Regions from separate parts of the Acidovorax sp. JHL-3 genome, predicted to be linked through region 2. Evidence: predicted binding sites of a transcription regulator. Region 2 holds the regulator's gene; the other holds the start of a gene.
The links. The regulator FNR, encoded in region 2, switches genes on or off when oxygen is low (the NO sensors DNR and NnrR bind a similar motif). The targets are predictions, from matches to a motif close to TTGATNNNNATCAA.
Positions count from the first base shown of each region.

Region 1 (4,419 bases), 2.7 Mb from region 2:
GAGGGCCTCGCCGCAGGCGTCTACCTCGGCATCCGGGATGTTGAAAACGGTCATGGCGTTGGCGTCAAAGCCCAGCTCGTGGTGGCGCACGATGGCGCCGATGCGCCGCACCGTGCCCTGGTCCAGCCACTGCTGCAGCGTCTGCAAAACCGATTCGCCGGTGCGGCCCAGCGCCTGTGCCCAGGCGTCGAAGGGGCGGGGCACCAGGGGCAGGCCGTCTTCGAGGAGGGCGGCGAGTGGCCGGTCTGCCTCGGCCACCGGCATGGCCTCGGGCGCGGCCGCCATGGGTGCGGGGGCCGTGCGTTCGCGCAGATCAAAGCCCAGGTCGATGCGGTAGGCGCGCTGCATGCGCAGCTGCAACGCGGTCAATCCCGTGGCGTCTTCGAGCGAACGCATGGCGGCGCGCACTGCGGCATCGTCCTGCCCGGTCATCACGAACCAGAGGTTGTAGTGGTGCTCGCGCTGGTAGTTGTGGTTGACGCCGGGGTGGCTGGATACCACGGCGGCCACGGCGTCCAGCCGCTCGGGGGGCACCGCCATGGCGGCCAGCAGCGCCGCACCGCCGGCGTTGCCCGCAAAAACCCCGCCGATGCGGCTCAGCGCGCCTTCGCGCTGCAGCCGGGCGTAGCCCGCCAGAACCTCGTCGGTCGACAGGCCCAGCGTGCCCGCGACGTGCGCAAAGGGCTCGCGCACCAGCGGAAAGCCGCGCTGCCAGGGGTTGAGCAGCGCCAGGCGAAGGTCGGCGTCGGGGGCCATCTAGAACCCCACCCGCGCTGCGCGGGACGTGAAGAAGATGCCGCTGGGCGAATCGACCGTCATCGTGGCCTGGGTGGCAAAGGTCTGCGTGTCGATCACGCTGACGCGGTGGGCGTCGCGCGAGCTGATCCAGACCGACTCGCCGCGCGGCGTGAACTCCATATGCAGCACGGCCTTGCCGGGCTCCAGCGTGTGCACGATCTTCTGCGTGGTGGTGTCGATGACCTGCACGCGGTGGTAGTCAGGCACCGAGAAGTTCACCCACACCTGGCGGCCGTCGGGACGGGCCATCACGAACACGGGCTGTCCAGCCACCGGGATGCGGCCGACCTCTTGCCAGGTGTCGGTGTCCACCACCAGCACCTCGTGGCGGCCGATGGCGGGCAGGTAGGCGCGGCGCCCGGCCACGGCCCAGCCGCGCAGGTGCGGCATCTTGTAGACCGGCAGGGGCTCCTGGCCACGGCCGTAGCCGCCCAGGATGCGGCGCACGGTGGGCTTGTCTTCCCACAGGTCCACCATGGCCAGCCCGTCCTCGCCGAACAGGCCCGCGATGTAGTGGCGGCCATTGGGCGTGACCAGCGCGTCATAGGGCTGCTTGCCAATATTGGGCAGCTTGGTGGTAACGGGGCGTGCGGGGTTGGACAGGTCGGTGATCCAGATGGCGTTGGCGTCGAACAGGCTGTAGGCGAAGCGCCGTCCAGGCAGGTCCACCAGCCCGACTACGCGCGAGAGCTTGCCGTTCTCGTATTCGGCCGGGATGTCGGCCACCAGCTCCAGCGTGGTGGTGTCGAAGGCCTTGATGCCGCCGGGCGTGTAGTTTTGTGCCACCACCAGGCGGCCGTCGGCGCTGATGGCGCCGCCAATCGAGTTGCCCGCCTGCATCACGCGGCCAGCGATGCGGTGCGTGAGCAGATCGACCTTGGTGAGCGCGCCGTCGCGCCCAAACACAAAGGCGTAGCGGCCGTCGCGCGAGAACACCACCGATGCGTGCGAGAGGTCGCCCAGGCCCTTGACCTCGGCCAGCAGTGTGCGCTGGCTGGTGTTGACGATCGCCAGCGTGCCCGTGGACCGCGCCACGACGACGCCGAGATCGCCCGTGCCGGTGGCGGCAGGTACACCGGCGCATCCGGCCAGCAACAGGGAGGAGGCGCCCATCAGGGCGAGGCAGTCGCGGCGTTTCATCGGGAATCCTTTTGCGGCTCGGGGAATCCGGCCATCAGTTGCTGGGCAATCCACAGGGCCTCGGCTTCGTTCACCATGGCTTTCCAGGGCGCCATGGGGGTGCCGGGGCGACCGCCGTAGATGGTGGCTGCCAGGGAACCAATCGGTTTGTCGGCCAGTGCCTCGCGGGTGAGCGCGGGCCCTAGGCCACCGGTCAAGCGCAGGCCGTGGCACGAGCCGCAGTCCTGGCGCACCATGCGCACCAGCTCTTGCTGGCGTTGTGCGGTGGGTGGGGCCGGTTGGGCATGAAGCCCGGCGGCGCAGACCATCAGCGCCAACCAGCCAAAGGCACGGTGCCAACCTCGAAACACCCCGCCGACCGTGGGATGATGGTCGGCGTTGGAGGTGCGTGGCGTCTGGTGCGCGTTCTTGCAAGGCATGGCGAAATATCGCTGGATTTGCAGCCATCGTCCTTGATTCACATCAAGGACGATGACCCCGGTCATTTTGACAATGGGGCCATTGTTTACCAACCGTGCCCAGTTTCAATGGGCCATCCCCGATGGACACCGCCAACCCCTCCTCGCAGCCCCCCCTCGGCAACACAGCCGCCGCCTCTTCTGGCGGGGTTCTTCCCCGGCTCGCGCCTTCTGAATGGGGCCGTGTCACTTTGGTGGGCGCGGGTCCGGGCGATGCCGACCTGCTCACGCTCAAGGCAGCCCGTGCGCTGTCCAGCGCTGGTCTGGTGCTGTATGACCACCTTGTGTCCGATGACGTGCTTCAGCATGTCGCGGCCGGCGCCGAAAGGATTTATGTCGGCAAGCAAAGCCGCAACCACACCTTGCCACAGGAAGGCATCATCGAACTCATGGTGCGGCTGGCGCAAAGTGGCCGGTCACTGGTGCGCCTGAAGGGAGGCGACCCGTACATTTTTGGGCGCGGCGGCGAAGAGGCCGAGGCGCTGGCCGCTGCCGGCATTGCCTGCGACACCGTGCCGGGCATCAGTGCGGCCCAGGGCGCGGCCGCGTCTGCGGGCATTCCCCTCACACACCGTGACCATGCCGCCATGCTGGTGTTTGCCACCGGCCATCTGCAGGGCGAAGAGGGCGAGCGCACCGTCGCGCTCGACTGGGCGGCGTTGGCGCGGCCCCGCCAGACGGTGGTGATCTACATGGGAGTCGGCACCCTGCCCACCATTTGCACCCAGCTCATCGCCCACGGCCTGCCGGCCAGCACGCCAGCGGCCATGATCGAGCGCGCCACGCTGCCCGGGCAGCGCAGCATTGTGGGCACGCTGCAAACCCTGCCGGCCCTGAGCGTGGCCCACGGCGTGCATCCGCCCGCACTGATCATGATTGGTGACACGGTGACGTTGCAGGCGCGCATCGGATCGCCCACCGGCGTGCTCACCGGGTTTCCGGCGCTTGCCGATACCGCACCGCCCCAGGCGCTGGCCTGCACCGCCTGACGCGACGGACTCAGACCGGGCGGTTGGGCACGGCCCGGCGATGGTCGAGGAGCGCGTGGGTCGCCTGCATACCCTCGGGCGCATCCACCCGCGGGGCGGCATCTGCCGGTGCGGACACCGGCTCCCGCAACCAGCCCCAGACAATCAGCACCTGCGCGGCGTAGTAGGTGGAGAGCACCCAGAACTGCGCCATGGGCAAGGGCTGCACGAAACGGCTGGTGGCCAGCAGCGAGTCGCTCACCATGAAAAAGCACGCGCCCACTGCCACCATGCGCGCAGCGCTGGTGCCCAGCACCCGTGCGCGCCCCAGGGCCTGCGCCGCCATGAGGGCAATCACCAGCACATAGGCCGCCACCGGTCCGCGCAAGGCGGCGGGCAGGCCGCCTGCCCACAAAAAAGCGTACATGGCAGTGCCCACGGCGAGTGTGGCCACCAGCGCACCGCGGCGGGCAAACCACGGCACACCCTGGCGAAACAGGGCGATGTAGGCCAGGTGCGCACCCAGAAAACTCACCAGGCCGGGAATGAAGAGCCCGTGCAGCATCAAAAACACATCACCCGCCAGCGATAACACCAGCGCCAGCACCATGGTAGCCCAGGATTTTGTATTAAATTGACCTCTAGCGCTTACAGGTAAAGCGCTAACAGCTATTAATATTATAGCAATCACCATGGTCAGGGGCTTGAACACCAGGTGCCACTCGGTCCAGCCCACGGCACTGGTGGCGGTGGCCAGTGCACCCGCTTCGATCATCAGTGCCAGCAGCATGCTGATGCGGCCCTGCACCACGGCACCCAGGGCCCATTGCGTGGCCAGCAGGGCGGCAAACCATGCGGTGTTGTGTGCCAGCGGGGCACTGTCGGCGTGCCACAAGAACACCGAAACACCCGCCAGCAGCAGCACAAACTGCACGCTGGCGAACCAGCGGGTGGCGGGCGTCATGGCGGGGTTGTAGCGCGGCATCCGGGCGATGTCGAAGGCCGGCTTGGGAAAGCGCTGCGCCACGTCGGCGGGCCGCCACCCCGGGGGCTTG
Region 1 covers NZ_JAFU01000001.1:290,687-295,105, reverse strand. Annotated here, with positions in the region: gene K226_RS0101375 (Lrp/AsnC family transcriptional regulator) at 1-756, opposite strand, end outside; gene K226_RS0101370 (cytochrome D1 domain-containing protein) at 757-1,938, opposite strand; gene K226_RS18585 (cytochrome c) at 1,935-2,246, opposite strand; gene cobA (uroporphyrinogen-III C-methyltransferase) at 2,480-3,385, shown strand; gene K226_RS0101355 (lysoplasmalogenase family protein) at 3,396-4,419, opposite strand, start outside.
Region 1: the regulator FNR is predicted to act here: its motif matches at 2,391-2,404, upstream of cobA (uroporphyrinogen-III C-methyltransferase).

Region 2 (4,419 bases):
GCAAAATACTTCCGAGAATCAATAAGCCACGCTTGGTCAATGGGTTCAAACTGCAATTCACCTTGGCACATGAGCGCCATGATGACAGCCCTTCGGACCAGATCGTCACGGTTCAGCGCCAATCCACGCACCACAGGCAAACGTCCCTGGTCCAGATGGTCGTAATATTCCTCGAGCGACTTGGCGTTCTGACTGTAGGTGGCACCCACCCTGCCGATCGCCGACACCCCCAAGCCAATGAGGTCGCAATCGGGTTGGGTGCTGTAACCTTGAAAATTGCGGTGCAGTCGCCCTTGCCGCTTGGCAACGGCCAAAGCATCGGTGGGCAAAGCAAAATGGTCCATGCCCACATAGACATACCCGGCTTCCATGAAAGTGTCCAGCGAGCGCGAGAGCATGGTCACCTTGGCTGACGCCGCGGGCAGTTCTGTCGAGAGAATGCGCCGCTGAGGCTTGAAGCGATCTGGCAAGTGCGCATAGGCATACAGAGCAATCCGGTCTGGGCGCAACTGGACCACCTGAGCCAAAGTGCGGTCGAATGACTCGGGTGTCTGGCGTGGCAGCCCGTAGATCAAATCGACATTGACCGACTCAAAGCCCAGCGCGCGCGACGCCTCCACGAGCGCGAAGACCTGCTCTGCGGGCTGGATGCGGTGCACGGCCTTCTGAACCTCGGCATCGAAATCCTGAACGCCGAAGCTCAGACGATTGAAGCCCAACTCGGCCAGCACCGCCAGCCGATCTGCCGTGACAGTGCGTGGGTCCACTTCGATGGAGTACTCTCCGCCCGGGGCGAAAGTGAAGCTGCGCCGCAGCGTGGCCATGAGCTGCCGCAATCCATCGTCCGAGAGGAACGTAGGTGTTCCCCCCCCCAAATGCAGCTGACTGACAACCTGCCCGGTGCCGCAATGGGCCGTGTGCAGATCAATCTCGCGGCTCAAGTAGCGCAAGTACACATCCGCACGGTCGTGGTGCTTGGTGATGATTTTGTTGCAAGCGCAGTAGTAACACAGCGATTCGCAAAAGGGGATATGGACGTACAGGGACAATGGCAACGCCATCGCCGTGGTGCCAAGCCGACGCTGCGAAAGCGCGAGGGCATAATCCTCCTGCCCAAAAGCTTCGACAAACCTGTCGGCCGTTGGGTATGAGGTGTAACGGGGCCCTGGCACGTCAAAACGGCGCAGAAGTTCTGGTGAAACAGCGGTCATTGGAAAATATCCTTGCGTGCAGCAGTACTGTGCCGTACCCTTCGCCCAACGTCCTTGACTTTAATCAAGAGGATGGTCGGACGTAGCGGCGACAATTTGATTCATGTCAGCAGCCGAGCGCACAAATCGCGTCCCGCCAGCCACACACCAATTATCCCTGCCCAACTAGACTCCAGTGTCCATGAATCCGCAAACCATCAAAGTCGCCTGCTCCAACTGCAACCTGCGAGAACTCTGCATGCCCGTTGGTCTGAACGAGCAGCAGCTGCAACGGATTGATGAAGTCGTGGCTGTACGACGAAAAATCAAACGGGGAAGTACGCTGTTTCGCAATGGCGAGTCGTTCACTTCGCTCTATGCCATCCGTACCGGGTTTTTCAAGACCTGCGTCGCCACGGAAGACGGACGCGATCAGGTCACGGGCTTTCAGATGGCCGGTGAAATCATCGGACTGGATGGCATCGTCAACGATCACCACACCTGCGATGCCGTCGCGCTCGAAGACGCCGAAGTGTGTGTCATGCCTTTCGATCGCATCGAAGAGCTGTCGCGCGAAGTCTCTGCACTGCAACACCACGTTCACAAGATCATGAGCCGTGAAATCGTGCGCGAGCACGGCGTGATGCTTTTGCTTGGCAGTATGCGCGCAGAGGAGCGCCTCGCAGCCTTTCTTCTCAATCTGGTGCAACGCCTTCATGCCCGCGGGTTCTCTCAATCAGAGCTGGTGCTGCGAATGACACGAGAGGAAATCGGCAGCTACCTGGGTCTCAAGCTGGAAACGGTGAGCCGAACGTTCTCCAAATTTGTGGAAGACGGCATCGTGGAAGTCAAGCAGCGCCACGTTCGCATTCTGGACACCGAAGCCCTCAGGCGAATCGTCAACAACCAACAGGCCTGCCACTGAGCAGCCACCTGAAATCGCGCCCCCCACTGAGTCGCCTCACTGCAACGGCATGGCGGCTACGGGCAGGGCGTCACTTTGTGACAATCGTCGGGCCGAGCATGCGCAGGCACAGGACAACGATTGAGCTCAAAAGGTGACATGGACAGCAGGGTTGTCATAGCACTGGCAACCATGGTGATGATCCAGAACACGAAAAAAGCGAGGGTGTAGACACCCTCGCGAGACAGCGTCAAGGGCTGGCCAAACCAATGCAGATCCTGCGGATCCACCATGGCAAAAACCAGCATTTCGAGAATGCCCGCCACCATGAAGGCAGGCCATGCAATCCACATCAGGCGTTGTGTCCACATCGTCTTGTTTCCTTTAATCTTGGCAAAAGATTGCGCATGCGGAGTGCCAACTCAGCGGGGCTGATCTCCGGCAGGAGTCGCCGCGTGGTTCCGGGCTTTCAGTGCAGGAGCCAAGCTTTTTTCTGGTTGCGCCAGCGTCTGGTTGATTTCAAGCCCCTTGCGGTAATAGTCTTCGGCCACAACGGGGTCTGGGCGGCTGATGGCCAGCCACAAGGTGACAAAACCAGCGATCACCACAATGACCGGCCCGGCAATCACCAGCCAGACATGACCGAATCTCCACCAAGGTTGCGGTTCACGATTGATAACGGGGTTGGACGACATGGAATCTCCTTGAAACATCAGCAATACAGCGCACAAACCACCATGTAGGGCACAGTGACTTTCACTCAGCGTGGAACCAGGAAAATGGATTTTTCAGCCACTTTGCCGCCGCTTTCCAGCGCTGAAATGTCGAAATGAATCGCGTGAGAACCTGGAGGTGCCGATCCATAGGGGATTTGCAACCGCACTGCGACCCAACGAGACTCCGCAGCGCCTATGTCTACCTCTTGCTCCGAGGCCACCTCAAGGCCATCCAGGCCCGATGCTGAAATGCGATAGCGCTGCGTAGCCTCTGTAGCGTTCATGATTTGCAGCCGATAAACATTTTCAAGCTTGCCCCCCGCCACAATGCGGGACAAGGCGGCGCGATCCCGCACAATATCCACTTTGAGCGGTGTCCGTGTTGTGAGGCTGACTAACATACCCACGCACAATGCGACCAGAACGGCGGTGTAGATGAGCACACGAGGGCGCAAGACATGTCGCAAAATTTGCGACTGATTCCAGCGATTGAGAACACCATTCTGGGTTGAATACCGTATCAAGCCCTTGGGGTAGTGCATCTTGTCCATCACGGTATTGCAGGCATCCACGCAAAGGCCGCAGCCAATGCATTCGTATTGCAGACCCTTGCGGATATCAATACCCACCGGGCACACTTGAACACACAAGGTGCAGTCAATGCAGTCGCCCAGCCCCTTGGCCTTGTAGTCCACCGTCTTGACTCGGGGGCCACGCGGCTCGCCTCGGGCTTCGTCGTAGGTGACGATGAGCGTATCTCGATCGAACATTGCGCTCTGGAAACGGGCATAGGGGCACATGTATTTGCACACCTGCTCCCGCATAAAACCGGCATTGCCGTAGGTGGCCAATCCGTAGAAAAGCACCCAGAAAATCTGCCAGCCGCCAGCAAAAGCCAACAGCTCAGGACCCAGCTCCCGAATCGGCACAAAATAACCCACAAAGGTGAAACCGGTCCAAAGGGACACGGCCACCCATACGGCCTGCTTCAGGAACTTCTTGCGGATTTTTTCAAATGTCCAGGGGCCCGCATCCAGCCGCAGACGCGCACTGCGATCTCCCTCGATCTTGTGCTCGATCCACATGAATATCTCGGTGTAGACCGTTTGTGGGCAAGCAAATCCGCACCATAACCGGCCCGCAACCGCAGTAAACAGAAACAGCGAAAGCGCCGAAATGATCAGCAGCCCCGTCAGATAGATGAAATCCTGTGGGTACAGAACCAAGCCGAAAATATAGAAACGGCGAGCACCCAGATCAAACAGCACCATCTGGCGCTGGCCCCACTCAAGCCAAGGCAACCCATAAAAAACGATTTGGGTCAGAAACACCATGGCCCACCGCCAACGCGCAAAGTACCCACTGATGGATCGCGGGTAAATCTTCTTTTGCGCCTCGTAGAGGGAAACAAATTCGCCCTCTGCCGATGGATCGGGTGTGGCCGCCGCAATGGGAATGACCTTGCGCGGTGGCCTGTCAGATGATTTCATGGTGCTGGCGGTGGAGGCAGAAAAACAAACACTTCAGGACGACGACCCCAGCCAGAGGTGGCGGGGTCGCCCCGATTTCAGCGGGCTGCGGCGGGCTTGTTGGACAAGCCCCATACATA
Region 2 covers NZ_JAFU01000001.1:3,023,944-3,028,362, forward strand. Annotated here, with positions in the region: gene hemN (oxygen-independent coproporphyrinogen III oxidase) at 1-1,211, opposite strand, end outside; gene fnr (fumarate/nitrate reduction transcriptional regulator Fnr) at 1,393-2,115, shown strand; gene K226_RS0114090 (hypothetical protein) at 2,172-2,465, opposite strand; gene K226_RS0114095 (FixH family protein) at 2,517-2,789, opposite strand; gene ccoG (cytochrome c oxidase accessory protein CcoG) at 2,855-4,300, opposite strand; gene ccoP (cytochrome-c oxidase, cbb3-type subunit III) at 4,378-4,419, opposite strand, start outside.